4 regions of the Paenibacillus pedocola genome follow, and region 3 is predicted to be linked to each of the others. Evidence: riboswitches for the same ligand, from Rfam matches in the RefSeq annotation. Region 3 holds a riboswitch; each other region holds the start of a gene.
The links. A riboswitch is a leader RNA that binds a small molecule or an ion and turns the genes downstream of it on or off. The one in region 3 is predicted to bind thiamine pyrophosphate.

Region 1 (7,501 bases), 650 kb from region 3:
TGCTTTAAACAGGGGCAGCAGCGAATCCAGGAAAATCTGTATTTTTCGGTCATCCATAATTCAGACATCCTTCTCAGACCTTCTGGCCGCTACAGCCAGGGTCCATCCATGTTATTTGGAAACGTCAGCACCAAAATATTTCTCGGAAATTTTCAGGTAGGTTCCATCGCTCTGCATGGCAGCCAATGCGTCATTAACAGCCTTCACCAGTTCGTCGTTGCCTTTCAAGAAGGCAGCTGCACTGTGGGAACCCTCGGCGATTTCATCAACCACTTTAATTTTCACATCCGGTTTCTGCTTCTTAAGATCCAAATAAGACAAACCGTCGTTTACTGTGGCATCGATCCGGCCCGAGGTCAAAAGATCAATAGCCTGGTTGAAGCCATCTGTATCCACAATTTCTGCACCGTTCTTGCGGGCGATGTCCGACAGATTACTGGTCAGCGATTGTCCGGCTTTTTTGCCCTTTAAGTCAGCGAAGCTTTTGATATCATTGTTGTTCTCACCCACGATCAACACCGCTTTGGAGACAATATACGGATCGGAGAAATCATATTTCACCTTACGTTCATCTGTAATTGACACTTCGTTAAAGATTACATCGAAACGTTTGGCATCCATACCTGCAAAAATGCCATCCCATTGCGTTTCAAAAAATTCCGGCTCGACACCAAGACGCTTGGAGACCTCTTCTGCGATTTCTACGTCAAAACCTGTAAGTTTGCCGTCTGCATCATGAAAGGTGAACGGTGCATAGGTTCCTTCCGTTCCGATCCGCAGCTTGCCGCTGGCTTTAACAGCTTCCAGGCTGTTCTGAGCGGCAGGTGCTGCCGTTGCAGCAGTACCTTCATTTGCTGCCGCTGATGGCTCGGCTGCCGTATTATTGTTGTTATTGCCACAGGCAGCTACCAGGACCACTGTCAGCAGCAATAGGATCGTTAGACTAAATTTTTTCATTACAAAAATCCCCTCTCGTATCTTTTCTTTGTCTTCTTCTCTCTTTAGCTTCCGAATGTTTATATCGGCAAATTGAATAGTACACCGTCACGTCATGTTCGTCAATCATTTTTTCCGATAATAAACATCGGAATTATGATGTAAGGTAAATTCAAGCAATTCCCCCGAAAAGTGTCGGTAGGTATATCGCTGGTGTTGCAGATACTAAAAATGCAGAATATAGCCGGCGTTATTTATCTTGCCCAGAAACAGGCGAATATTCCACACGGAAATCACGCCCCCCCTAGCAGCACTTGTATGCCATCAGAGAGATTCGCTAATTCCATTCTGGCCAAACTGCTGCGCCGCACTTCCAACAACGGAGAGATTCTGGTATCAGCAGAAGCTGCATGGCTCAACCAAACAGGAAATCTCGCAGGGAATCATTACGCTGTTCGTGACCGGACTGCCGCAGCCCTGAAATCCGCTCCCTTTACAAGATGTGAGTTTATGGTATATTAAGTAGCAATTACGAATTCAATATCGACCTGTTATTTCACTAGGGGAGTCCAACGACTGAGACGGAGATAATGCTCCGGACCCTTGGAACCTGATCTGGATCATACCAGCGGAGGGAAGTGGAGCAGAAATGATCAGCAGTGCCGCAGCATCTAACTGACTGAAACTTTCAGACCCATTTGTCTCCCTTGGAGATGGATGGGTCTTTATTATTATTAAATACTTTTAAGGAGGCTGATCTATTACGGAAATGATTTCTATTCGAAACCTGTCCTATTCGTTTGACACGCCCCTCAAGGCTCCGGTCTTCTCTGGGCTCTCGATGAGCATTCATCAAGGAGAATTCATCTCTGTTGTCGGTGCCAGCGGCTGCGGAAAAAGCACATTATTCAAGATTATCGCCGGATTAATGGAGCCTGCCAGCGGAGAGATCCGTGTCCACGGAGTCCCCTCGCCTACAGCTGCTTTACGCCTCGGGCGGGTCGCCTACATGCCGCAGCAGGATCTTTTGCTTCCCTGGAGAACGGTCCTGGACAACTGTCTGCTGCCCTGGGAACTGAAGAAGGACTGCTCCAAGACCGAGGCTACCGCATTTATCCGCGGCATGCTGGGACGCTTTGGCTTGGCCGATATGGAGATGGCCTATCCGCACGAGCTGTCTGGCGGGATGCGCCAGCGGGCCGCCGTACTGCGCACGCTGGCCGCCGGAAATGAACTGATGCTGCTGGACGAACCCTTCGGAGCGCTGGATGCCATCACCAAACGGGAGCTGCACCGCTGGCTGCTGAACCTGTGGGGTGTGCTTGCAAAGACAGTCTTGTTCATTACACATGATCTTGAAGAAGCTCTGCTGCTCAGCGACAGGATTTATCTGATGAACGGAAGTGGACTGCAGGAGCTGATTGTTGATCTGCCGAGGCCCAGACATTACAGAATGAACTATGAACCGCAATTCGTCGCGCTGCGGGAGGATTTAGAGCGGAGGCTGCATGAAAGCCATGTTTTTTAGGAAGCCATTTCGGGATTACGGGCCTTTTATGCTATTGATGCTGTTGACTTGTGCAGTCTGGGAAACCGTATCGCGTCTTGGACTGGTTCCCTCTTTCATTCTCCCTGCCCCTTCCGCCATCTGGACAGCACTTATAGAACAAAGGCGGTTGCTGTTCGAGCAGCATCTTCCCGCCACGCTGCAGGAGGTATTGATTGGTTTTGCCTTATCCGTAAGCTGTGGCACCCTGCTGGGCGCAGGTATGCACATGTTCAGACCGCTGGAAAAAGCGCTCTATCCGCTGCTGATTATCAGCCAGACGATTCCGCTGATCGCCCTCTCACCCATTTTTATCATGTGGTTCGGCTATACGCTGTGGAGCAAGGTTGCCGTCGTGTTCTTAACCGCCTTTTTTCCAGTAGTCGTGGGTACATATGACGGTCTGCATAAAAGCGGAAAGATTTACCGGGAGCTTCTGCTGACGCTTGGCGCAAACCGCTGGCATATCCTGCGAAAAACGCAAATTCCGCTGGCGCTTCCTTCCTTTTTCTCCGGACTGAAGCTGTCCATCGTCTACTGTGTCATCGGTGCGACCATCGGGGAATGGCTTGGCGGCAGCCGGGGACTCGGCTACTTCAGCCGCCGGATGGCCGGTAATCTGCAAAGCGCCGAAATGTTCGCCGCCGTCTTTCTGCTGTCCGCCCTCGGCGTCGTCCTGTTCCTCGGTGTAGCCGGGCTTGAAAAGTATATTTTGAAGAAAAGAGGCATTCATCGATGATTCCTAACAACAGATCTGCATCCACATGGAAAAGAAAGATCCGATTTGCCCCGCTACTATTACTTCTGTGTCTGAGTCTGAGCACCAGCGGCTGTGGAAACTCTAATAGCTCAACAAGCTCTGCTCCAACTGCGTCTTCCGATGTAAAAAGCGCACAGCCGCATAAGCTGACAATTATGCTCGACTGGTATCCCAATGCGGTCCACTCTTTCTTGTATGCCGCACAGCAGAACGGTTATTTTGCCGAGCAAGGCCTGGATGTGGATATCCAGATGCCAGCAGACAGTAATGACGCGCTGAAGCTGGTCGCCGCAGGCAAAGTCGACCTGGCCCTCAGCTACCAGCCGCAAGTGCTCATGGCCCGCGGGGAGCAGATCCCCGTCAAGTCGGTCGCTGCCATCGTAAGGCATCCGCTGAACCATCTGATGGTTCCGGCGAACAGCGGCATCACAAGCCCTAAAGATCTCGCGGGTAAAATTGCCGGCTACTCCTCCATTCCGCTGTATGAAGCGATGCTGCGGACGATGGTTAAAAGCGACGGCGGCGATCCTGCAGCCGTGAATCTGACCGATGTTGGCTTTGATCTGATTCCGGCCATCTCCACCGGACGTGTTGACGGAATCATCGGCGGCTTCATTAACCATGAACAGCTGATCCTCGAGAAAGAAGGCCATCCTGTCACATCTATCAATCCGACAGATTATGGCGTTCCTGACTACTATGAGCTAGTCCTTGTCGCCAGTGAGCAGGGGCTGCAGAAGTCAGAAGACGATATCAAAAAGTTCATGACAGCGGCCCGCAAGGGGCAGGAATTTGTGATAGAGCAGCCGCAAAAAGCGCTGGAGCTTCTAATCGCCCATGAGGATGCGACTGCACCCCTTGAGAAGGACATCGAAACCAAAAGCCTGGAAATTCTGCTGCCGCTAATGGATGCGGGGGATCAGCCTTTTGGCTACCAAGCTCCTGAATCCTGGGCGAGGGTGCAACAATGGCTAAGTGCGAACGATCTGCTGCCGGCTGAGATTAATAGCCAGGATGCTTTTGTTAATTTGTAGTTTTGTACGAAACAGATTCTATGAAGTATAGCTGACAAAACTTAAGCCTATGCTTCCGATGCCAGTTTTGCCGAAGTCATTCAATGAAGCATTACAAAAAAACTTTTAGGAGGACTAATCATGTCTTTTTTAGCCAAAGTACGTGAACTGAATCCGCTTGTTCATAACATTACGAATATTGTAGTTGCCAATTTCTCGGCAAACGGCCTGCTCGCACTGGGCGCCTCCCCGTTCATGGCCGATGCCCCGGAAGAGGTAGCGGATGTAGCCGCTATGTCGGGGGCCGTAGTGCTGAATATCGGCACACTGAACGAGCAGTTAATCGCCTCGATGGTGCTGGCCGGACAGTCTGCCAACACTCATAATGTCCCGTTGGTGCTTGATCCGGTGGGAGCCGGAGCCACAGCTTACCGCAGCGAGGTCACACAAAGACTGTTGAATGAGATGCAGATTACGGCACTGCGCGGAAATGTCGCCGAAGTAGCCAATGTCGCCGGGGAGATCTGGGCCAGCAAAGGCGTAGATGCCGGAGCAGGCGATGGAGATGTCATTGCTCTTGCCAACAAGGCAGCGCTCAAGCTCGGCTCTGTGGTTATCATTACCGGTAAAGAAGATGTTATTACAGACGGCAGCCGCACCTTCATTGTCAGCAACGGCCACCCGGTCTTAACCAAAGTGACCGGCACCGGCTGCCTGCTGAGCGCTGTCGTCGGTGCCTTTCTCGCTGTCAGTGAAGGCAACGGGCTGGAAGCCGCCGCGGAAGCTATTTCTTTCTATGGCGTAGCCGCAGAGATTGCTGCAGAGCTGACCGCGCACAAAGGTCCGGGAGCCTTCCAGATCGAATTCCTGAACCAGCTGACTATGGTCACACCACAAATCTATAGCGGGAAATCACGGATACGGCTGCTTAACCAATAATCGTCAGCGAAATAAAAGGAGACTCCATAATGACTAGTGTATTTAAGGCCCTTACCATTGCCGGATCGGACAGCGGTGGAGGTGCGGGTATCCAGGCTGATCTCAAGACATTTCAGGAGCTGGGCGTATACGGCATGTCGGCACTTACAGCCGTGACTGCACAGAATACGCTTGGCGTTCAGGCGGTCTATCCGCTGGAACCCGATGCTGTTGCCACCCAGCTGGATTCCATCGGAACCGATCTTCAGCCGGACGCGGTCAAGACAGGCATGCTGTTCAGCAGCGAAATTATCCGGATTGTGGCCGGTAAGATCAGGCAATACGGCTGGAACTCACTGGTGGTTGATCCTGTAATGGTGGCAAAAGGCGGCTCCCCGCTGCTGCTGCAGGAAGCTGTGAAGGCGCTGATTACAGACTTGCTACCGCTTGCCCGAGTCGTGACCCCCAATATTCCCGAAGCGGAAATATTAACAGGAATGACCATTTCGGGACTCCCGGACCGTGAAAGAGCAGCACAGGTTCTTCATGCCATGGGCCCGCAGTATGTGGTCCTCAAAGGCGGCCACGATGACGGAACATCCGGAGTGCTTGATCTGCTCTATGACGGCCAGGAGTTCATATACATGGACGGTCCGCGGATTGCAACCCGGCACACCCATGGAACAGGCTGCACCTATTCAGCGGCCATTACCGCTGGACTTGCTAAAGGGAACACGGTAGCGAAGGCCATTCCTACGGCGAAGGCCTTCATCCAGGCGGCGATAGAGGACAGCCTGGGAATTGGTGCCGGTCACGGGCCGACCAACCATTTTGCCTATGGGAACAGACGCAGGGGGATGCTGCCATGAAGCAGATCAGTGCCGAGGATATGCGGCGGATGCTAAAGCTATATTTTATCATGGGCAGCGTAAACTGCCGCCTGCCCCCTGCAGAGACACTGACCCAGGCTATTGCAGGCGGAATTACAATTTTTCAGTTTCGTGAAAAGGGTGCTGGCGCGCTGCGCGGTAACGCGGCTTTCGATCTGGCCAGGCAGCTCCAGGCCATTTGCCGTGAACACGGGATTCCCTTCATCGTGAACGATGATGTAGACCTCGCTATTGCGCTTGGTGCCGATGGGGTTCATGTCGGCCAGGAGGACGAACCGGCTGGCTCGATCCGTCAAAGGCTCGGAGCCCATAAAATCGTCGGCGTATCGGCCCATAGTCTGGCCGAGGCGAAGCAGGCGATTGCGGATGGAGCGGACTATCTGGGAGTCGGTCCGGTCTATCCCACCTCCTCCAAAGACGATGCACAGGCTGTGCAGGGGACTCAGGTCCTTGAGGAATTGCGGCGCAGCGGTCTTACCATCCCGCTGGTCGGGATTGGCGGCATCACAGCGGGTAATGTCCCTCCGGTCATCCAGGCTGGAGCTGACGGAGTCTCAGTGATCTCTGCAATTGCCGCAGCCGCAGACATTCGCGCAGCAGCACAGCAATTGCTGGATGCCACCTCAATATAAGCGGCGATATTTCAGTAACACAGAACGGGTGCCCCTCCTTCAGGAGACGGCACCCGTTCTGTTTAATGAAATCTGCCCATCATAAGTGTACTGTAGTATGTACCGTCAGCTAAAAGCTTATCTTTTTTAAGTATACCTTCGGTTTCGAAACCAAATTTGCGGTACAGCGAGATCGCCGGCCCGTTCGTCTCCAGAACCGTTAAAGATATTTTTACAACTCCGTTCGCATCAGCCCAGGCAGTCGCTTGCTGCAGCAGACTGTATCCGATCCCATACCCCCAGAACTTCTGAAGGATACATATGCCAAATTCAACTTTGTGGGCATTTCTCGTCAAGGTATTGCCTTCACATCTGGCAAATCCGACTAGCCTCCCCTGCACCTCGGCAACCAAAAACAAATTTCGGCTAGCCTCCGTATCTTCCCGGATCATCCCGGCAAACCCCTGCGTATCAATGAATCCCTCACCCTGCCGCCGCTCTAAATTCTCCGTCTCTCCGTCGATCTGCCATCTTAACCCGGATAACTCCGCAGCATCCTGCTCGGCCGCTGACCTGATGATATAACGTAACCCGTTCCTTTGAAATTCCAGACTGTCTATGTACATCTTTTGATCCTCCATTGTATCGGTTGTTAAATTATAGCATTTACTTTCCCGGCGTACAGGAGTAAAATCAGTTTACATTGTTAACGGTTTACAAGCATAACTATATTCAGAGGGGCAGGGTTCACTATGATTGATCCGGAACACACGATTGAGCTCTATCATTCTTATTTCAAAGTAGCCCGCCAGCTCAAACGGCTTGCG
Region 2 (7,501 bases), 1.9 Mb from region 3:
CAATAGCTAATTAGAGCCCGGTCGATCTTAACATAATCCGGCTGGAGACTGGACATCACCTCTACCGTAGAATAGCCGGCACCGACATCATCCAGAGCAACCCGCATGCCTTGTTTGCGGTATTCGGTAAAAATCGCCTGCAGATGACCCATGTCATGGATACGCTCCGTCTCGACAACTTCAAATACGAAATCCTCCGGGTCCTGGTTCAGTCTCTCAATAGCTTCAAAGGTATGCGTAAGACAAAAACTGGGATTATAAATAGAAGAAGGCAGAAAATTAATAAACCGCTTGATGCCTTTGGGCAGCAGTCTTGCACTGGTCTCAATCGCCGAGATCCGCGCAGCCCGGTCCAAAAAGGAGTGAAAGCCGGTTTGGCGGGCAAGTTCGAACAGCTCATACGGCTGAAATACACTTCCTTGCGGCAGCGGCCGCAGCAAAAGCTCAAAACCTATAATCTCTTCATTAAAATTCACAATAGGCTGCATATGACTGGTAAAATCATGGTTGGAAATGATGGAAATCAGATTGTCATTGGCGAACCTTATCTCTAATTGATCCAAGGAAACCCAACGTTCTGCCGATCCTTTGCCCGTCTTGCTGTTAATACATAACTCCAGCGAGGTATCCAGTTGTTTCTGGAGTAAATTCAGCAGCTTCAGCAGTTCAAAAAGCGCCTCCCGGGATGTATACGTAATCTTCCCCGTATTCTTCGTGCCTGCAAACTCTACTCTTGCAGCCCGTAAAGCGGAGGCAAGCACAAAGGTAAACGGCCGAAACCGGATTTCTCCTTCATCCTCCACCGGCTCAATTGCAGAGCAGTCCTTACAGTTCATAGACATCCTCCTTCGCATCAAATGACAAACTGAGGTCAAGTCATTATATCATGATTTGCCAATTTTCAACCACGTGCAGGCACAGGATGACAAGGTTATACAAAAAACCACCAACGAATCAGAGTTCGCCGGTGGCTGTTACCTTTTTTATATAAAAAGCTGCTGTTCTGTTACTTGCCTACCGGGGTGCCAGCCTGCCAAACACCATGCTCCTTATTCTTGCTCATATACTCGATCCGTGTAGGCTCAAGCTCAAGAACGACATAGTCCGGATCATCCGGTCCCTTAAACCATTCTTCCAGTGATTTATTCCAGACCTTCGAGCGCAGACTGTCGTCCTTCGTGACAGCAACTCTTGCCTCAATCTCCAGCACATCCTTGCCGCCGCCCTTTTCATAACCAAGCAGCAGAAAAGCATTTGGATTATCCTTCAGCTCCTCTACTTTATGCGTTTTGCGGTTAGTAGCCAGATAAATATTTAATCCGTCATGAAATACCGCCATATAACGTACTTTAGGCTTGTTGCCGGCTTCGATCGTACCGAAGGAACCGAACCTATTGTCATCCAGCACCTTGATGATTGTCTGCTCCAGCTCTTTGTTATCCATTGACGAAACAGCTCCTTTCAAAAATCATGCAGATATAAGTTTATATATCCACATCCGCAGTTTGGATTTATGATAAAAATTGTGCTTACTTGTGCTTACTATAGTGTACCCGCTCCATTCGTATTGAATCCGGGCAAATTCATCAACTCACTCTCAGAAGGAGTTACACCTACGTGAAAAAACTAATCTGGATCGGCTGTCTTTCTTACTTTGTCATTGGGCTCGCACATGTGGTGCTGGGCTCTATTCTGCCCGTTCTGCTCCAGCATTATGACCGCAATTACAGTGCCGGCGGCGAGCTGATCTTCAGCCAATTCGCCGGATTCCTGGCTGGCGTGCTCGTCTCACCGCTGCTGAACCGCCGCTTCGGCAAACGCGGCGGCATTCTGATTGCCACCAGCCTGCTGTTCTGTGCTGAAGTGGCCTATGCTTTTCTCCCGCCCTGGGGCTGGATGTATGTGATCGCCGTGGTTGCCGGCTTCGGCTTCGGAATGATTGAAGCGGTCATCGGCACCATTATCATCGCGGCTATCACGGAAGGAACCGCCATCGCCATGAGCCGGCTGGAGGTGCTGTTCGGTGTCGGTGCACTGCTTATGCCGCTGGCCGCAAGCCCGCTTATAGCTGCAGGCTACTGGCGGCTTGCGTTTCTGATTGTCGCTGCCTTCACCCTAATCTCCCTGCTCTTCTGGGGCAGGGGACATTTCGGCCCGCTGCAGAGTATGCTGGATGAGCGCGCCCCGCGCCGTACTCCAGGTGCAGAGCACACTGCACGTCCCTGGAAAGAACGCCTGCCGTATAAAGGCAGACAATGGGTGCTGCTGGCCCTGTTCATCTTGTTCTTCTTCCTCTACGTGGGTACAGAGATGAGCCTGGTCAATTTCATGCCGGCGATCTTCATCGCCAAGCTGGGCATGAGTGAAGCATCGGCGGCATTGACCGTAACCTTCTTCTGGCTGGCTATGGCTGCAGGCAGGCTGTATGCGGGTGTCATTGCCGAGAAGATCTCTTACCGCATCTATGTGCTGATCAGCTGCTTCTCGGCCATGCTGCTGCTGCTCATATTTCCGTTTACTGCACACCCGGCAGCTGCTTTCGCCGTGCTGATTCTGATCGGACTGTTCATGTCCGGCATTTTCTCGATCTCGCTCGTCTTCTCCAGCAAGCTGCTGCCTGGCGCAGAGGAAGCGACGCCGAGCATCATGATTGCCTCCGGCGGCGTCGGGGGCGCGGTGCTCCCGCTTCTGACAGGATGGTCAATGGATCATCTGCAGGTCGCGCAGACCTCCAGCCTCTTAGCTGTTTTTGCGGGAGTACTGTTTGTGCTAAGCTTGGCTGCTTGGAAATTAGGGTAATATAGAACATACCGATATCCTGTGTACAAGGTGGAACCTTCATGACTAAGCTTTTGACCGTGTCTGCCGAACCGGCATTACATACCGCACTGCTGCAGTTTATCTTTCCCTTCTCCATTAAGGACGGGGAGGATAGCTCGCTGGCCGGGCAGCTTCTGCAGGATGGCTTTACACGATTTTTTCTGGATAACAAAGATCTCGAGGATGCTTATTACGGAGAAGGCTACTGCGTTTCCCATGAAAAAATGGAGCGCAGCTACCTGCCGTTCGCAGCCCACGTACTGTTCCCGCGCGAGAAGGATGAGGATTCCTTCCGCCGGTTCTCGAAGGTCAATGACCTGCCCTGCCGGCTGGAAATGCCCCAGCAATCCGTCCATTTCCGGGTGCTGTCGACGGATGTATTCATCTGCCCGTTCCAGCTTGGATTCTTAACCGTGCGGGTCCGCATTGAAGAAGAGACGCTGCCGTTCAGCACGGCGCTGGAATTCGCCGACCGGTTCCGCACACTGGAGGATTCCTCCTTTCAGGACAAACAAACTTATATTCACTGTGAAAGCAGATCCTTCGAGCAGGTAGAGGATTTTGTGTTCAAGAATCTGACGCCCGGACTGGAGCCGTTTCTGGATCAAACGGAAATCGATGGCGCTTATTTCGAAACCTTGCCTTTTTTTGTCGATGAGCGGATGCTGGTTCAAGCCTTTTACGGCTTCAGCCGCCAGGACAGCCAGGATGAGCTCAGTGTGGAGATACGCTACCGTGCATCCCAGCTGGACGGGCTGGATCTGAGCGGCAATCCTTACATTAGCGCCAGCGATCCGGAGTATATCGAGAACTATGTCCGGGAACATTCGTATAACCGCTGGGGCCCGGACACCTACTACATGACCAATGAACAGACCTTCTGCTGCCTAAGCAGGGCGGAGCCTGAGATTGCTACCCAGCTCATCAACCAGATGTACGGCCAATATTATTACGGGCTGTTGCTGAGCATTTTTCATAAAATCGTTCTGCTCAAGCTGGCTAACCTGCACTCCCGTCTGCGTATCAACCACGATTATGATGAAATTGAGAATCTGATCTTTCTGATCAACAAATTTTCGGCCAAATTCTATTTCCTGGAGCTGATTTCGCAGTCGCAGGGCCGGGAGATTTTCTTCCAGCTGCGCAAGGTCTACGGCAATGACGCATTGTTCGAGGAAGTGAAGATGACCTTAAATGATCTGTTCCAATACCAGGATAAATTCCAGGCCAAACGCCGGGATACGCTGCTGATGATCCTTACTGTATTCACGGTCGTAAGCGGCATCTACGGGATGAATCAGGTGATCGAGGATTTAAAGGGCCGGATCGACTGGGGCAAAATGCTGGGTTACTCCCCCTTTGAATATTTGGCGCTGTTCGTCACTTTTACAGGGATTGCCGTCAGCATCTTCCTGACCCTTAGAGAGCTGTGGAACGGGTTCCGCAGCCGCCGCAGGAAGCGGTTCTTTTCCAAGGATTGAAGGGAACGCTACTGGACAACCCCGGGGCAGGCCGCTATAATACAGCGTAGAACAAGCAATACCCGCAAACTTCATAGAATCAGGGGTGCTGGAATTGGCCGGCTGAGATTGTATCCCGCAAGATACTGACCCTTACACCTGATCTGGATAATGCCAGCGTAGGAATCTTAAATGCTTCCCGGTCCCCTGCGGCCGGAGCCTGCAACCTTGCGCAAATACCTGGCGTCCCGATCTTCGGGGCGCTTTTTTTGGCATATCAGAATGGATTTTTTCAGAAACTGGAAGACTAGGGATTGCTGGAAGGAGTCGAGAAGAACAATGGGAGTCAAAAAAAGCTTAATGCTCTGCCTTACCTGCATCCTGAGTCTGTCCATTGCCGGATGCGGCAGCAACAATGGTAACAATGGGGGGAACGCTGCAAGTACTGCGGCATCGCCTGAAGCAACTGCGGGGGCGGCAACCGATGCACCGAAGGAGCTGACCAAAATCAAGGTCGCCCTCGACTGGACGCCGAACACGAACCACACCGGCCTGTATGCGGCCAAGGAGCTGGGCTATTATGAGGAAGAGGGGCTCGATGTGGAGATCGTGCAGCCCGGCGCAGCCGGTGCCGATACCATGGTGACCTCGGGTGAAGCCGCTTTTGGCATCAGCGCCCAGGAAGCCCTGACACTGGCCCGTCTGCAGAATGTTCCGATCGTATCTATTGCCGCAATCATTCAGCATAATACATCAGGTTTCGCAGCACCGAAGGACCGTAAGATTACTTCGCCGAAGGATTTCGAAGGGAAAACCTACGGAGGCTGGGGTTCACCTGCTGAAGAAGCTGCGATGAAGGCGATCATGGATCCCGAAGGCGGCGATGTAAAGAAGGTCAAGCTGGTGAATATCGGGGAAGCCGATTATTTCACCGCCGTGAAACGCGATATTGATTTCGCCTGGATCTTCTATGCCTGGACCGGTATTGAAGCCGAGCTGCGCGGAGAGCCGCTGGATATGCTGTACCTCAAGGATTATGCGCCTCAGCTTGATTACTACACGCCGGTGCTGACCACAAGTGAGAAGGAAATCGCCGAGCAGCCTGAACTGGTGAAGGCTTTCCTCAAGGCGACGTCGAAAGGTTACCAATACGCCATCGATAAGCCGGAAGAAGCGGCAGCCATCCTGACCAAAGCTGTACCGGATCTGGATCCGAAGCTTGTCCTGGCCAGCCAGAAATGGCTCAGCCCGAAATATAAGGATGACGCTGCCCGCTGGGGTGAGCAGAAGGCCGAGGTCTGGCAGAACTATGCCGACTGGATGTACGGCCTGAAGCTGCTGGATCAGCAGCTGGATGTAGACAGCACGTTTACCAATGAATTTTTGCCGGAGAATTAATTGGATATTCCAATACACTGAGAGGGTTGATTATTGTGGCAAACACACTGCTTAGCATTCAGGTTATTCCAAAAACGCCAAATGGCGAGGATTCCATTCCTTACGTGGACAGAGCGATCGAAGTTATTCAAAAGTCCGGCGTGAAGCATCAGGTGAACGCGCTGGATACTACGATGGAAGGCGAGATCACTGAGCTCCTGGAAGTTGTCCGCCAAATGCATGAAGCGCTTGTTGAAGCCGGAAGCCCCAGCATCATTTCACAGATCAAAATCGCCCATAACCCGAATGGCATCAGCATGGATAAGCTGACGGAGAAATACCGGTGAGATCGTACTTCAGACAGATTTGGCCGCCCTTAGTGGCGGTCGTCTTGTTTTTGGGGATCTGGCAGATGGCCGTATCTATATTTCAGGTCGAAGCCTATTTCCTGCCGGGCCCGGACGCGATATTCCGCGCTTCCGCGGATAATGCTGCCAGCATCTGGTCGCACACCGCAGCAACCCTGCGGCTTACCCTGATCGGCTTCCCGATCGGTACTGGCGTCGGCCTGATCGTAGCCTTGCTGCTGCATCTTCTGCCTTGGCTGAAGCGTGCCCTCTATCCGCTGCTGATCCTCAGCCAGAATGTGCCTTCGATTGCCCTGGCACCGCTGCTGGTAATCTGGTTCGGCTTCGGACTGCTGCCGAAGATTGTGTTAATCACACTCGTCTGCTTCTTCCCGGTTGCAGTCGCCGCTATGGGCGGCCTGGCGCAGAGCGACCGGACAATGATGAACTATATGAAGATGGCCGGGGCAAGTAAGTGGCAGATCTTCACCAAGCTGGAGCTGCCCGGCTCCCTGCCTGCCTTGTTTTCAGGCGTCAAAATCTCCGCCACCTACGCCGTAATGGGCGCAGTCGTCGCCGAGTGGATCGGCGCGGACAAGGGACTTGGTTACTACATGCTGCTCCAGAAGTCAGCCTATCATACGGACAATGTGTTTGTTGCTATTGCTATTATTGTACTGTTAAGTCTTGTATTGTTCGCTATCATCGCCCTGCTGGAGAAATGGCTCGTGCGCTGGAAGCCGCGTAAGACCCCCTGAATAAAGGGATCGCTCATTCAGCACACCGCCAGCTTGGGACTTACCACTAGCTTCCAATTATCCGGAATTGAAGTGGATTAGTAGGATTTTGTCCATCTAAGTTCCTTAAGGTCGCGTGGGGACGAACCTTAGTGGGATTTCCTCCTGTTAATTCGCTCCGTATGGGTCCAAATCGGTATTTTCCGGGGATTTAGCTGGAGGTTTTCCGCCTATTTCAAAATGTTATAAGAAACCGAGGTAATTAGCAGGAGAATTTCCCATTAGTTTAAAGCCGAAAGCTACTTACGGTACATAGTAATAAAACCCGCCGCAGTCCATAAGCACAGCCTGTACACTACAGAATTTACCCGGAAAGGAGGCATACCACATGTCTCACCGAATAGATGCCGGAATAACAAAGGCAGGGGCCGCAAGTCCCTCGGATCCCGCAAGTCCGGCAGACCGCACTGCCGTCCAGAAGCTGCCGCCCGCCCTTGAGGTCAGCGGCATCTCCAAGACGTTCACCCGGGGCCGCAGCAGGACCCGGGTGCTGGACAATGTGTCCCTGACGGTGGAGCCGCAGGAATTCGTCTCCATCCTTGGACCATCCGGCTGCGGCAAAAGCACCCTGTTCCACATTATCGGCGGTCTTGAGTCGCCGGATGCCGGAACCGTCAGCATGAACGGCCGCAGCGTGACTGGACAGCGCGGCGAGATCAGCTACATGCCGCAGCAGCCCGCACTGTTCCCTTGGCGCAGC
Region 3 (7,501 bases):
CTTAACGGGGACTACCTGTCTGACGCGCTGGCTGCACAAATTGGCGGCATCGGCATCGCACCGGGAGCAAATATTAACTATTTGACAGGCCATGCGATCTTCGAAGCTACTCACGGAACGGCCCCTAAATATGCGGACAAGGATGTTGTTAATCCTGGTTCAGTAATTCTTTCCGGTGTTATGCTGCTTGAGCATCTCGGCTGGCAGGAAGCGGCGGATCTGATCTATAAAGGCATGAGCACTGCGATCAACAACAAGACCGTAACTTACGACTTTGCCCGCCAGATGGAAGGCGCGACAGAGCTTAAGTGCTCGGCATTCGCCGACGAAATTATCAATCACCTGTAAGGTAATCACAGCGGATCGGGCTGAAGGAGCGTATGCTCCGGAGGCCCGTTTTGTGCGAAGATAAGCATTAATAAAATTTTAATGAAAATTAGGAGGTCCACCTGTGGCCATCAAACGTTATAAAATTACAGTCGTGGGCGCCGGTTTTACCGGAGCTACTACGGCGCTTATGCTTGCACAAAAGGAACTGGGAAATGTAGTACTGCTTGATATTCCGCAGCTGGAGAATCCGACCAAGGGGAAGGCGCTCGACATGCTGGAAGCCGCTCCTGTGCAGAAGTTCGACAGCCAGATTACCGGCACTTCAGATTATGAGGATGCAGCGGATTCTGATATCGTTATTATCACAGCAGGGATTGCCCGCAAGCCGGGGATGAGCCGCGATGATTTAGTGAATACCAATGCCGGTATTGTCAAATCCGTTTGCGAGAACATTAAGCGTGTGGCTCCGGAGTCTATCGTCATCATCCTGAGCAACCCGGTGGATGCAATGACTTATGCCGCTTATCATGCGCTGGGGTTCCCCAAAAACCGCGTAATCGGTCAGTCAGGTGTGCTGGATACGGCGCGTTACTGCACGTTTATCGCCCAGGAGCTGAACGTTTCGGTTGAAGATGTGCGTGGCTTCGTGCTTGGCGGACACGGGGACGATATGGTTCCGCTTGTACGCTACTCGAGTGTAGGCGGCATTCCGATCGACAAGCTGATTCCAGCGCAGCGCATTGAAGAGATTGTACAGCGCACCCGCGTTGGCGGTGGAGAAATTGTCAGCCTGCTGGGCAACGGCAGCGCGTATTACGCGCCGGCAGCCTCCCTGGTGCAGATGACTGAAGCGATTCTCAAAGATAAGAAACGGATCATCCCTGTCATTGCCCTGCTGGAAGGGGAATACGGCTATGACGGGCTGTTCATGGGTGTTCCAACCCTGCTAGGAGCGGACGGCATTGAGAAGATCTATGAATTGGAGCTTACCGCTGAAGAACAGGCGGCCTTGGATAAGTCGGCAGATTCAGTACGTGCAGTAACTTCTGCAGTTACACTCTAGGAAAATACGATAGCAGCCCCCATTTTTTAAAGAGAAATGGGGGTTTTCTTTTCTTGTGGGATGCAGTCGGGTATAATTGGAATGTAACATAAATCACAGCGAAAAATGGAGGAGGTAAAGGATGGACCGTTTTTTATTTTTCCTACATATGATCGGGACGCTGGCACTCGGGTTTTATCTGGTGCTCCCTTTTATTCTGAGCGGTGCACAGAAGCTTTCCGCTCCGGCTAAAGAGGGCACGCTCAGTGCAGTTAGCGGCTTCAACCGCTTCGCCCAGTATGGCCTGGTCATTCAGCTGTTAACTGGCGGTTATATGATGTCACAAGGGGATTATACTGTGGCATGGATGGCAGTAGTTGTAGTGCTGCTCCTGGCCATGTTCGCGCTGGGCGGGATCATGAACAAGCCGCTCCGCCTGGCTGCAGCAGGAATCCGTGAGAACCGTGATGTAACTGCCCATACAGGTAAGCTGCGGACGATGAGCCTGCTGCTTATGGTTGTATTGATTCTTATGATTTTCTTCATGGTGTACAGACACATTATTTAAGACCGGAGAATGAGGAATTGCCCTGGCGGCCGCGGCTGCCGGGGCAATTTGTGTTGTCGGGTATATTTTACTCAAGTTCCTCCAGCTCCAGGACATGATACTTCACAAATTCGGCAAAAATCTGCGGCGGCAGCAGGCGGTGGAGCAGATCCTTCGTACACCATCTGTAGTCGGTATGCTCCTCTGACAGCCGGATTACCTGTTCCGCGCTGCGGCATAAATAGGTGATAATTATAACCTGTCTCGCTGGATCAGTTAAGAAGGATGCCGCATACAGCAGATTATCCACATTGACCGTTAAACCAGTCTCCTCCTTAATTTCTCTTACCAGAGCGGCCTCCAGGCCTTCTCCGAACTCTATTTTTCCGCCGGCACACTCCCAGGTGCCCCCGCCTACAGCATCCGCAGACGCACGCTGGACCAGCAGGATTTTCCCTTCGTTGATGATGACACCTTTGACAGCGACGATAATATTGCGGTTATTTTTAGTCATGCAGCGTACCTCCCTTATTAACACCGATCTCATTGAGTCTATTCTTAAGTATATAAAGCTTCCTTGTTAAAAACGACTGTATTTTCGTTTGACCGCCGCTTAACTGTGGTAAGTAACATATCGTAAAGTCATTTTGTATTAAAGACTAGCACAGTGCATAACCTCCCCATCCTGAGCCATCCTAAGATGATGAAATTTACCATCCATGTGTAAAAGCGAAAGGAGAATGGATCATGCCAGATAACAAACAGCCACAAAAAACCCTGCCTCCACAGGAGCAGGACCAACAGCCGGGAATCGAAAGTCAAATGAACCCGCTGCCTGAATTTGAGACATCCGCCTATAAAGCAGCAGGCAAGCTGCTGGGCAAAGCTGCACTTATAACTGGTGGAGACAGCGGAATCGGACGTGCGGTTGCCGTGCATTTTGCCAAGGAGGGTGCGGATGTCGTTATTTCCTATCTGAACGAACACAGCGACGCCGAGGAAACCAAAAGACAGGTGGAACAGGAAGGACGAAAGTGTATCCTGATTGCCGGCGATATCGGCGTAGAAGCCTTCTGCCAGGATCTGATCAACAAGACAGTGGAAGGTCTCGGCAAGCTGGATATCCTGATCAACAATGCCGCCGAGCAGCACCCTCAGGAGAAAATAGAGGACATCACTGCTGAACAGCTGGAGCGGACCTTCCGCACGAATATATTCTCGATGTTCTATCTGACCAAAGCGGCTATGCCGCATCTTAAAAAAGGGTCCACGATCATTAACACGACATCAATTACGGCGTACAGGGGCAACCCGCAGCTGCTGGATTATTCATCCACCAAGGGAGCTATTCTCAGCTTCACCCGCTCACTGTCAATGAATCTGGCGGATAAAGGCATCAGAGTCAATGCTGTGGCTCCGGGCCCGATCTGGACACCGCTGATTCCATCCACCTTTGACGCGAAGAAGGTCAGTGAGTTCGGCGGCACACAGCCGATGAAGCGTCCGGGACAGCCGGAGGAGCTGGCACCAGCCTATGTATATCTGGCTTCCAGTGATTCTTCCTATGTAAGCGGCCAGGTTATTCATGTGAACGGCGGCGAGATTATTAACGGCTGACAGGCTAGCTTTTTGTAGGAATATTATGTTAATATAGACCACGTTAGCAAACAGCATATGAAATTGTCACTAGGGGTGCCGCGAGGCTGAGACGAACTTACGGTTCGGACCCTTTGAACCTGATCTGGTTTATACCAGCGTAGGAAAGTGGAGAATGAATTGACTGCAGCGCAGCGGGTCTAGAAGCCCAGCCCGTATTTCTGTATACATTTATGACTGCCTCCTATTGCGGGGGGCAGTTTTTTGCGTTTGGTGTTATTAAGGGCGAAGGAAGGTGAATAAAGCTGGCTGAAATTCATTTGATTTCGGACGGGAAGCTGGAGGCGGCTCACTTTGTTGCAATCACGGCGGTTGTGCATCCGCTGCTGGACTTTATTCATCTGCGGGAAAAGCAGCGGTCCGCCCGGGAGCTGCTGGACATGACCGGAAAGCTCCTACTGGCGGGGGTACCATCATCCAAGCTGGTCATCAATGACCGGGTGGATGTTGCGCTGGCGGCCTGTGCGGCTGGAGTTCAGCTGGCCTGGCACAGCCTGCCGCTATCTGCCGCACACGCCGCTGCTCCCGCACTGCGGCTGGGAAAGTCAGTGCATTCGGTGCAGGAGGCGGAGGAAGCAGGCAGGCAAGGGGCTGACTTCTGCCTGTTCGGGCATGTATTTCCTTCGGTCTGCAAGCCGGGTCAGCAGGAGCGGGGGCTTGCACAGCTGGCGGATGCTGCGCGGGTGTGCAGTATTCCGCTGATTGCGATCGGCGGGATTACACCGGCCAATACCGGACTAGTCATCCGGCAGGGGGCGGCTGGCATTGCAGTAATGTCCGGCATTTGCAGTGCGAAAGACCCGCTGGCTGCCGCACATGCCTACAGGACAGCTGTTATACAGGCTGAAGGTAAAGGAGGTGAGGGGGCATGAAGCTGATTATTAACGGCAAACCCGGAGAATTTGCGGACGACTGCCGGACTGTGGCTGATCTGCTGAGCCTGCCGCAATGGAACAAACGGCTGGTCATTGTAGAGCTGAACGGTGACATTGTTGGCAAAGACAATTACATAAATACTGCGCTTGGGGAAGGCGACCGGATTGAGCTGGTACATTTCGTCGGCGGGGGCTGAGGACATATTCTCATTTCTTCCGGCAGCAATTGTCCGGTATTCGGTCCTTCATTCAGCAAGTTGTTTTTATTTGATATTTTTCAAACCAGGAGGCGAATCCCATGTCAGATCCTTTTGTACTCGGCGGCATTTCATTAACCAGCCGCTTGTTTATAGGAACCGGTAAATACAGCCGTAATACTCTGATCCCCGAGGTTGTAGCATCGTCAGGCTCAGAGGTAATTACAGTGGCCCTGCGCCGGGTTGATCCGCAGAGCCAAGAGAATATTATGAATTATATTCCTTCCCAGATGACGCTGCTTCCCAATACCTCCGGCGCACGCACAGCAGAAGAGGCCGTCCGCATTGCCAGACTGGCTAGAGCAGGCGGCCTTGGCAACTGGGTGAAAATTGAAGTGATCAGCGACCAGAAGTATCTGCTGCCTGATAATAGCGAAACCATCCGCGCTACAGAAATACTCGCCGCCGAGGGCTTCGTGGTGCTTCCTTATATGAGTCCGGATCTGTCCGCTGCACTGCGGATGAAGGCAGCCGGCGCCGCAGCCATTATGCCGCTGGGGGCTCCCATCGGTTCGAACCGCGGCTTGAAGACCAAAGAACTGCTGCGTATCCTGATTTCTGAGGTGGATCTTCCCATTATTGTAGATGCCGGAATCGGCAGACCCTCAGAAGCGGCAGAAGCGATGGAAATGGGCGCTTCCGCAGTGCTGCTGAATACAGCGATTGCCACCGCCCGCGATCCGCTGCTGATGGCCGAGGCCTTCCGTGAGGCCGTATCGTCCGGCCGGAAGGCTTACCTGGCGGGACTCGGTCCGGTGGAGGAGGCCGCAGTCCATTCATCACCGCTGACGGGATTTTTGAACTGATAGTTACCTAAGTGGAATGGGGGAGGAATATGAGCTTTTATGAAACGGTGCTTCGGCTGGAACAGCTTCCTTACGAAACCTTATGGAAGCAGTACGCAGCGGAGGATGTGAAGCGGGCGCTTCGTAAGGAACGCCTGGATGAACACGATTTGCAAGCCCTTCTGTCACCTGCTGCAGCGTCCTGCCTGGAGGAGATGGCACAGCGTGCACAGCAGCTGACCCGTTCGCATTTCGGGCATGTCATGCAGCTGTTCACACCGATGTACCTCGCTGATTTTTGCGTCAATCACTGCACGTACTGCAGCTTCAGCTCTATTTATGATTTTCCGAGAAAAAAGCTGGGCCCTGAGGAGCTCAGGCAGGAGGCGAGTGTGATAGCAGCTTCCGGCTTCCGCCACCTTCTGGTACTTACCGGAGAGTCGCGCAAAGAGAGCCCGACTGCTTATGTGAAGGACTGTGTGAAGATTCTCCGGGAATATTTCTCTTCCGTCAGCATCGAAGTGAATCCGCTGTCCATAGAGGAATACAGAGACCTTATGGAGGCCGGAGTGGACGGACTAACCCTGTATCAGGAGGTATACCAACAGGAGACGTACCGCAAGCTGCATATCAAGGGACCTAAAAGAGTCTACCGGAACCGCCTTGATGCCCCTGAACGCGGCTGTCAGGCAGGATTCCGGTCCGTCAATATCGGAGCACTGCTCGGGATGTATGACTGGCGTCAGGAAGCTTTTTTCACCGCGATGCATGCACGCTATCTGCAGGATAAGTACCCCGAATGTGAGATCGGGCTGTCCGCCCCGCGGTTTCGCCCCTATCTGGGTGAGTTTAACCCGGATAGCGAGGTAACCGACCGTGCGCTGGTGCAGATCATTCTGGCATATCGCCTGTTCCTGCCCCGCGCCGGGATTACCTTATCCACGCGTGAGCCTGCTTCTCTAAGGGATCATCTGGTCCATCTGGGGATAACCAAGATGTCCGCAGGAGTGTCTACCGAGGTTGGGGGACATACCCAGACGGGGGGCACGCCGCAGTTTGAAATCTCCGACAGCCGGAATGTACAGGAGATCACAGATATGCTTACAGCAAACAGCCTGCAGCCGGTATTTAAAGACTGGGATATCCTTACAGGAGATCCGGCATAGAGCGAAACTATAAGCCCTTGTCCATAATCGGATTAAGGGCTTGTTTCTGTCTCAAAGATTCTGTGAAGCAGCTAAGGAATGTCACAGATTATATTTTGACACTCTTCTTGAAATTATTTTTTTAAGCAGCAATCTCGGGATCATTGATATCAGTTTCATATTCCCCGGAAAAACGACAGGTGTATTCCTATATAAGGCATCAACTGCAGCTTTAGCAACTTGTTCAGGCGGCATTAATGACTTTTTGATATTAGTATTTCTGGCGTTTCTAAAAAAATCCGTATTGGTATCTCCTGGACACAGGCAGCTTACTGTTATGTTTGAATGTCTTAACTCATGCCTTAAGGCTTCTGAAAAAGACAAAACAAAAGCTTTGGTTGCACCATAGACACTGTAGTAGGGCAACGGGTAAAGAGCTGCTATGCTGGCAACATTTAAGATATAACCCTTCTCCAGCTGCTCAAGGTCAGGAATAAAATAATGCGTTATACCCACTAAACTGTTGATGTTGAGTGCTATTATATTTAGTTGATCATCCAGGTTTAAGGTATGGAACTCCCCGAATAAGCCTGCCCCAGCGTTATTTATAATCGCATCAATTGTTATATTGCGTTGTTTACACCACATGTAAATGGATTCAGCAGCATTCTTTTCCGTTAAATCCAAAGATACAATATGCACATGAATCTTATATAAAGTGTTCCACTCCGCAGCCAGCTCCTGCAGCTTTTCTTCACTTCGTGCAGTTAATACCAAGTGATGTCCCCTTTTGGCAAGCTCTCTGGCTATTTCTTTTCCGATTCCGCTGCTTGCTCCTGTAACTAAAGTATATGTCTCGCTATG
Region 4 (7,501 bases), 2.2 Mb from region 3:
ATCCATTCTCAGCACTTTGTTCATGTGCACCATTCCTTTTTAATGAGAATCCTTCTCAACAACAGCTTAGCATAGGCCCTTAGAACGAATAGTGATTGCAATCACTAAGTTTTAAAAAGAAGCGGCTACGCCTCCGGACCCGATGACCAGATAAAAAAAGCCGTCTCCCACAGCCTTTACAGCCCGGGAGACAGCCTAGTATTTCACCTGTTAGGTGAGCTGGTTCATTGATTCTTGAATGCCGTGGGAAATCCGCATGCTGCAGAAGTTCGGACCGCACATCGAACAGAAATGCGCCGTCTTGGCTCCTTCTGCCGGAAGGGTCGCATCGTGATACTCCAGCGCCCGCTCCGGATCCAGCGCCAGATGGAACTGGTCGCGCCAGCGGAATTCAAACCGTGCTTTGGACAGCGCATTGTCACGGTCCTGGGCACCCGGATGACCTTTGGCCAGATCGGCAGCATGGGCAGCGATTTTGTAGGTAATCACGCCTTCGCGCACATCATTTTTATCTGGGAGCCCCAGATGCTCTTTGGGAGTCACATAACAGAGCATCGCCGTTCCGAACCAGCCGATCATTGCTGCACCAATTGCTGAGGTGATATGGTCATAACCAGGAGCAATATCCGTGGTTAACGGGCCCAGTGTATAAAAAGGGGCTTCCCGGCAGATGTCCAGCTGTTTATCCATGTTCTCCTTGATTTTATGCATCGGCACATGACCGGGACCCTCTACCATAACCTGAACATCATGCTTCCAGGCGATTTCCGTAAGCTCTCCCAGTGTTTCCAGCTCAGCGAACTGGGCTTCGTCATTGGCATCGGCAATGGAGCCCGGCCGCAGTCCGTCGCCCAGGGAAATGGCTATGTCGTAGGTCTTCATAATTTCGCAAATGTCCTCAAAATGCGTATATAAGAAGCTCTCCTGATGATGGGCAAGGCACCATGCAGCCATAATGGAGCCGCCCCGGGAGACAATACCGGTCATTCGTCCGGCCGTAAGCGGAATATAGCGCAGCAGAACACCCGCATGAATGGTAAAGTAGTCCACACCTTGCTCCGCTTGTTCAATGAGAGTGTCACGGTAAATCTCCCAGGTCAAGCTCTCAGCTTTGCCGTTTACCTTTTCAAGTGCCTGGTAAATCGGAACGGTGCCGATCGGTACCGGAGAATTGCGGATAATCCATTCGCGGGTGGCATGAATTTTTTTACCGGTGGAGAGATCCATTATGGTGTCTGCCCCCCAGCGGGTGGCCCATCTCATTTTCTCCACTTCCTCTTCGATGGAGGAGGAAACTGCGGAATTACCGATATTGGCGTTAATCTTCACCAGGAAATTACGGCCGATTATCATGGGCTCACTTTCCGGGTGGTTGAGATTAGCAGGTATGATTGCACGTCCGGAAGCTACCTCATCCCTCACAAATTCAGGATTCATGTTCTCGCGGATCGCAATATATTCCATCTCCGGGGTAATGATTCCCTTCCGCGCATAATGCAGCTGGGTCACATTGGTACCTGGACGCGCTCTTAAAGGCCGCCGCTGTAATCCCGGAAAGCTCTCTGTCACGCAGGCGGCTGTTTTCCCGTTTTCCTCCTCCTGCGGGGCTGCTCCCTCGTACTCCTCCGAATCCCCTCGTTCTGCAATCCAGGATAAACGGTGAGGCGGCAGCCCTTTTCGTATATCCGTTTGTTCAACTTTATCGGTATATAACCCGCTCGTGTCGTATACACGCACCGGCGCATTGATTTCTTCGCCTGCGCTTCCCCTGGTAGGGGTAAGACTAATCTCACGCATCGGGACTTGGATGTCCGGGCGTGAACCCTCTACATAGATTTTACGGCTTCCCGGAAATCCCGAGAGATTTACGTTTTCCTGCTTCACTGTTCCTGGCATTTTTTCTCCTCCTCAGATTGTTGGGTGAACAACATGGTCTTTGAATAAGAATATGCAGCAAAAAAGCCGCTCCACCTGGAGCGGCTTTATCTGGGAACAGCCAAAGAAGGCTATACGAAATAAAAGTCCGGCTCCACTTTCCTACGCTGGTATGATCCAGATCAGGTTCAAGGGTCCGGAAATTCACTTTTTCCGTCTCAGCCAATTCAGGCTCCCCTAGTGGGCATCTTATTAAATTACATTAAATCTACTCTACCGGGATATGCTCTGTCAACGGCCGGATATAAAGGCGAACCTTCATCCTCATTTATCCAGCGTTTCGCTCCAGTCATGCACCATGGTGCCTTCCAGGAACTTCTCGGCATCCATGGCCGCCATGCACCCGGTTCCGGCTGCCGAGATGGCCTGACGGTACCGGGTATCCTGCACGTCTCCGCAAGCAAAGACGCCGGGAATGTTCGTTTCGGTCGTGCCCGGGTTCACCACAATGTACCCGTTAGCATCGGTCGTAATCTGTCCGCCCAGGAAGGCCGTGTTCGGTGTGTGCCCGATGGCAACGAAGACACCGTCCGCTTCCAGCAGTTCTTCCAGACCTGTCTCATTGTTGCGCACAGTCAGCCCTTTGACTCCCGTATCGCTAACGGTCACTTCCAGCGGTGTACGGTTAAGCGCCCAGGCCACCTTGCTGTTCTCACGCGCACGGTCCTGCATAATCTTCGATGCGCGCAGCTCCTCGCGGCGGTGCACCAGGGTTACACTGGAGGCAAAGCGGGTCAGGAAGCTGGCTTCCTCCATTGCGGAGTCCCCGCCGCCAACAACAATAATCTTCTTGCCGCGGAAAAAGAAGCCGTCACAGGTAGCGCATGTGCTGACCCCGCGCCCCACATTCTCCTGCTCGCCGGGGATGCCCAGATATCTGGCGGAAGCACCGGTCGAAATAATGACCGACTCCGCTTCCAGTACACCAAGCCCATCCACGGTTACTTTGAAGGGCCGCTGCGAGAAATCGACGGAATCCACCCAGCCGTTCTTGAACTCTGCCCCGAAACGTTCAGCCTGCTTGCGCATGTTGTCCATCAGATCGGGTCCAAGAATGCCTTCAGGGAAGCCCGGAAAGTTCTCCACTTCTGTCGTCGTTGTCAGTTGTCCTCCCGGCTGCAAGCCTTCAATTACAAGCGGGCTAAGGTTGGCACGTGCCAAATAAATTGCGGCAGTCAGCCCTGCCGGGCCTGTTCCGATTACAATTGTTTTGTACATCACATTGGCCTCCTTACAAGTGGGTGATTATTTACTTCGAAGAAACGGCTGTGGGGGCTTCTAGGAAGCAGCCTGATCCGCGTTTCCGGTGAACAATATAAGGATGCAGAATCGGGCATCATTTATACCTGGTTGCTTATATTACTTGAGGGCGGCGGTTCATGCCCTTATATCTTCTCTGTGGAAGGGGACAAGTCTCCCGGCTCCGCGATCAGCTTCAAGGTGCCGCACGCGCTGTCGATCCGCCGTGCATACCGGCTGACCATCGAGGCAGAGACATCATAACGCTGGGCCACCTCACGGTAAGTCACCGGACGGCTGTGCAGCTTGGCTGTTAAGTATTCCAAGGCGGCACACCAGCCTTCTGTGTGACTAAAGCGTGGCACATCGGGATACAGGCTGCCGATGAACTGCTTCCAGAGATTCTCCGCATCCTTCTTCTGAAGGGCATCGTATCTCCGGTCCATCACGGCCAGCGTATGATCAACAATCCGCTGCCAGTCTTCTTTCCACTCCGGCAGACCCTTATGAGACTGAGTCGGTGCGGCCTCCCGGTCTTCCTTAAGAGCCACGTTCTCCTCCGGAGCGCTGCCGATTAGCCGCTGAAGGCTAAGCAGCGCTGCCTCCTGCAGCTTATCCTCCTGAAGCGGCTCCTGCTCCAGCAGTTCCCGCAGCACTTCGGACATCTCCTCATCCTCAATCCAGCGGAGCGCCTCTGTGACCTGCAGCTTGGTACCGGAATCACCGTAGCGCAGCGCCCAGAAGAACGACGCGCGCAGCAGCGGATTGCTCCGGACTTCTGCTGTGAAGCTGCTGGTATTGTCTTTCCATTGCTTAAGCTGCTCCTGAAAAGGCAGCTGGTAGTTATAGCTGACCGGCGACATCGCCCGGTCTTCGGCCAGTGCCTGCTGCAGCTGTGACAGGAAGAAGCCCGGCACCGCTGATTCCGGATCCAGCTTCGCAGCCTGTCTCCAGCAGCGAAGCGCCTCACCGTAGAGGCCGCTGTTGCTTGCGGCGGCGGCACAGTAATGATAGAGGCTGGCATCTCCGCCCACCTCTTCATCCTTCAGCAGACGGCGGAAATGGCCGTAGGCCGTTTTGTGTCTGCCCAGGATGCCCATCGTTGTAGCCATTTTGAAGACATGCTCCTGATGAAAAGGCACGGTCGCTTCCAGCATTCTAAGCAGAGCGGCAAGCTGGTCCTGATCACCGGCATACTGCAGGAAAATCGCCATATTGCAAAGGGCGTGCAGGTTGCCCGGGTCCTGTTCCAGCACCTCGCCCAGACACTCCTTGGCTTTGACGAAACGGCCCATATAGAAATAGGCCAACGCCAGGTTGTTGTGTGCTGCAAGAAAATCCGGCGTGTTCTTCACGATCTCTTCCAGCAGCTTGACTGCCTGCGGAAACTTTCCTTCCTCAAGCAGGCTCCGGGCACGGTCATGCTCCACGACCCCTTCCCGGCTGCGGATGCGGATCAGCGGCGCAGGACGGTCAAGCTCATATTGCAGCAGCTCCATCAATTCCTCAGACTCTGCCAGATACTCACCGGCTGCATCTTCTTGCAGATACGTGACCAGCGAGCGCTCTGCTTCTTCAAAGCTCTCCATATTGGCAAAATTGTTAGCCATATAGAAGTGGCATTCCGTCATTGCGGGATCAATCTTTTCCAGCACATGGGTCAAAATATCATTGGATGCTTGATAATTGCCCATCTCAGATAATATACCCGCCATGTTACAGTGATTCACCGGATTGTCCGGCTCATATTCAACGGCTTTGCGAAAATTCTTCAATGCCTTATCATATTGAAAGCGGTCCAGCGACCGTACGGCTCTTTCAAAGAAAAAATTGGCATCCAGAGTAACCGGAATTACATTGCAGGGCTCCGCGTCATCTGAAGTTCTCTCAATCATGGAAGCAAGGCACCTCCCTCATAAAGCTTCCTTATCCTCACAAAAATAGGAGAGCAGCGCCTAAGCGGCACCCGAGCTCCCACCTTAAGCATTCTATCGTTTCCATTTCTGGCCGTAGCTGCCTTCACACAGTATACCACATGTGGCAGGGGGATTCTCAAGCTAAGGGAAGGCGGCCGGCAGGAAAAAAGATGAAGCGGTCAGGAGTGCGGTTTCCATGCATTATTTCAGAAAAAAACACGGGAAATTAAATTCCCGCGTCTCTGAATAATTTATCGATTGAACCGCCTTCAATAATAATGCGCGTGGCTTCAGCCAGCATCGGTGCTACCGATAGCACCTTATACCGGGTAGAATGATCGTCCGGCAGTGCAATCGAATCCGTGACGACCACTTCGTCGATATTCTCATGGTCCATGCGGGCCAGTGCATCACCGGAGAAAAGACCATGTGTTGCACAGACGATGCTGTTCTTGGCTCCACGTTCCTTCAGGCCTTCCACCACGTTCACAATCGTCGTACCGGTGTCAATCAGATCCTCGATAATAACCGGAGTTCGTCCCTCGACATCGCCAATCACATGGGTGATCACCGATTCATTGTGCGCCGGACGCTTCTTGATCATAATGGCAAAGGGCGAATCAAGCCGGCTGGCGAGCTTCTCGGCCATGGAGGCGCGTCCCGCGTCGGGTGATACGACCACAGGATTGGAGATGCCCTTCATCTTCAGATAGCCGCTAATCAGATCGAGTGCGGTCAGATGATCCACCGGAATATTGAAGAAGCCCTGGATCGCCGCCGCATGCAGGTCGATTGTAATAACACGGGTAGCGCCTGCAGTGGTCAGTACATCGGCAACCATTTTGGCCGAGATCGGCTCGCGCGGTGCGGATTTGCGTTCCTGCCGGGCATAGCCGTAATAAGGGACAATAATATTCACCGTTCTGGCTGAGGCGCGTTTGGCCGCATCAATCATAACGAGCAGCTCTACGAACAGCTCATTAATAGGATGAGCGAGGGATTGCACCAAAAATACGTCGCAGTTCCGGATGCTCTCTTCATAATGCACATAAATCTCGCCGCTCTTGAAACGGGTCAGCTTAATTTGGCCGAGGGGTGCACCAAGACGCTCCGCAATGTCTGCGGCCAGCTTCGGATTCGACGAACCGGAAAAAATACGCAATTGATGATGCTGCATAGTACCCTCCTGGGGATCATAATTTATAGTTGGAACGGAACGGATGTCCGGCGCCGGCCTTCAAACACCGCCAGTTCACGGAAGCCAGTGCGCCACAGCAGGCTGCGCGCCTCCTGCAGCCCGTCTCCCAGCTTGGCCGGGTCATGGGCATCAGAGCCTAGGGTAAGCGGGATAGCTAGAGTATGTGCCTGCTGCAGCACATGCTCCGCCGGAAACATTTCAGCGCATGGCTTGGTCAGACCGGAAGCATTAAGCTCCATGGCAATTCCGCTGGCGGCTATCGCTTCCAGGGCACTCCGCTCCAGTTGTCTCGCTTCGGCTTTGTCCTCCTGGGTCTGCGGGCCGAAACCGAACCGTTTTATCACATCCATATGTCCTATAATATCATATAATCCCGATAACGCCGACTTCCTTACAGCATCATAATAACGGCGGTATACCTCCATTACATCCTTGCCTTCCCAGCCATGGGTCTGCCGGTGATCCGTGATATCCCACTCCCCGAGAAAATGCACAGAACCAATCAGATAATCCCACGGATAAGGCGATAAAAGCTCACGGATCTGCTCCTCATAGCCTTCGATATAATCCGCCTCCAGCCCGACCCGCAGCTCAATGATTCCGCGGTAGCGTTCCTTCAGTGTCAGGCACTCTTCTACATAACGCGGCAGCTCGGCGAGCGGCATAGCCATCTCCGGATAGTAGTTCTCCGGATCGACATGAATCAGCGGCAGATGATCGGACAAGCCCAGCTGCTGGAGCCCAAGCTCTATGCCGCGCTGCACATACTCCTCCAGCTTCCCGACGGCATGCCCGCAGCGCTCATGATGGGTATGGTAATCGATATGCATGCTGTAAAGGCTCCCTTCTAGTCGCGGCGCGGCCGTTCGTGACGGGCACTCAGCTCATCCATAATCTCATCCAGCGGAAGTTTGCGCTCCTGAAGCAGCACGAGCAGGTGATAGATCAGGTCACTGACCTCCAGGCGCAGCTCGGCGTTGTCTTTATTTTTGGCGGCGATAATCGTTTCGGATGCTTCTTCGCCCACCTTTTTCAGAATCTTGTCTACACCTTTATCAAACAGATAGGTTGTATAGGCGCCCTCAGGACGTTCGATTTCCCTCTCGGCAATGACCCGCTCCAGCTCGCCCAATACAGCGAATCGTCCTTCTTCAGCCAGTTCGGCTGCAGTCCAGCCCGGTTCCGCCCCTTGCGCCGCAACGGCCGGATGGCT

Region 1: another riboswitch for thiamine pyrophosphate. It lies ahead of QU597_RS12755 (ABC transporter ATP-binding protein); the one in region 3 lies ahead of QU597_RS09825 (thiamine phosphate synthase).
Region 2: another riboswitch for thiamine pyrophosphate. It lies ahead of QU597_RS02015 (ABC transporter substrate-binding protein); the one in region 3 lies ahead of QU597_RS09825 (thiamine phosphate synthase).
Region 4: another riboswitch for thiamine pyrophosphate. It lies ahead of thiC (phosphomethylpyrimidine synthase ThiC); the one in region 3 lies ahead of QU597_RS09825 (thiamine phosphate synthase).

What each region holds. Positions count from the first base shown of each region.
Region 1 covers NZ_CP134223.1:2,958,858-2,966,358, reverse strand. The annotation lists gene QU597_RS12770 (amino acid ABC transporter permease) at 1-57, opposite strand, end outside; gene QU597_RS12765 (amino acid ABC transporter substrate-binding protein) at 112-957, opposite strand; gene QU597_RS12760 (hypothetical protein) at 1,255-1,458, shown strand; TPP riboswitch at 1,488-1,590, shown strand; gene QU597_RS12755 (ABC transporter ATP-binding protein) at 1,778-2,464, shown strand; gene QU597_RS12750 (ABC transporter permease) at 2,454-3,221, shown strand; gene QU597_RS12745 (ABC transporter substrate-binding protein) at 3,218-4,276, shown strand; gene thiM (hydroxyethylthiazole kinase) at 4,397-5,194, shown strand; gene thiD (bifunctional hydroxymethylpyrimidine kinase/phosphomethylpyrimidine kinase) at 5,224-6,042, shown strand; gene thiE (thiamine phosphate synthase) at 6,039-6,695, shown strand; gene QU597_RS12725 (GNAT family N-acetyltransferase) at 6,758-7,300, opposite strand; gene QU597_RS12720 (MarR family winged helix-turn-helix transcriptional regulator) at 7,427-7,501, shown strand, end outside.
Region 2 covers NZ_CP134223.1:454,987-462,487, reverse strand. The annotation lists gene QU597_RS02035 (EAL domain-containing protein) at 1-836, opposite strand, end outside; gene QU597_RS02030 (pyridoxamine 5'-phosphate oxidase family protein) at 1,007-1,444, opposite strand; gene QU597_RS02025 (MFS transporter) at 1,618-2,799, shown strand; gene QU597_RS02020 (hypothetical protein) at 2,841-4,301, shown strand; TPP riboswitch at 4,373-4,483, shown strand; gene QU597_RS02015 (ABC transporter substrate-binding protein) at 4,620-5,678, shown strand; gene QU597_RS02010 (thiamine-binding protein) at 5,714-6,004, shown strand; gene QU597_RS02005 (ABC transporter permease) at 6,001-6,762, shown strand; gene QU597_RS02000 (ABC transporter ATP-binding protein) at 7,130-7,501, shown strand, end outside.
Region 3 covers NZ_CP134223.1:2,310,901-2,318,401, forward strand. The annotation lists gene icd (NADP-dependent isocitrate dehydrogenase) at 1-348, shown strand, start outside; gene mdh (malate dehydrogenase) at 452-1,393, shown strand; gene QU597_RS09810 (hypothetical protein) at 1,515-1,940, shown strand; gene QU597_RS09815 (NUDIX hydrolase) at 2,008-2,433, opposite strand; gene QU597_RS09820 (SDR family oxidoreductase) at 2,667-3,536, shown strand; TPP riboswitch at 3,598-3,699, shown strand; gene QU597_RS09825 (thiamine phosphate synthase) at 3,836-4,447, shown strand; gene thiS (sulfur carrier protein ThiS) at 4,444-4,647, shown strand; gene QU597_RS09835 (thiazole synthase) at 4,749-5,513, shown strand; gene thiH (2-iminoacetate synthase ThiH) at 5,543-6,658, shown strand; gene QU597_RS09845 (SDR family NAD(P)-dependent oxidoreductase) at 6,740-7,501, opposite strand, start outside.
Region 4 covers NZ_CP134223.1:158,911-166,411, reverse strand. The annotation lists gene QU597_RS00830 (DUF1858 domain-containing protein) at 1-24, opposite strand, end outside; gene thiC (phosphomethylpyrimidine synthase ThiC) at 211-1,896, opposite strand; TPP riboswitch at 2,018-2,124, opposite strand; gene trxB (thioredoxin-disulfide reductase) at 2,200-3,153, opposite strand; gene QU597_RS00815 (tetratricopeptide repeat protein) at 3,321-5,069, opposite strand; gene QU597_RS00810 (ribose-phosphate diphosphokinase) at 5,317-6,267, opposite strand; gene hisJ (histidinol-phosphatase HisJ) at 6,291-7,118, opposite strand; gene hisIE (bifunctional phosphoribosyl-AMP cyclohydrolase/phosphoribosyl-ATP diphosphatase HisIE) at 7,136-7,501, opposite strand, start outside.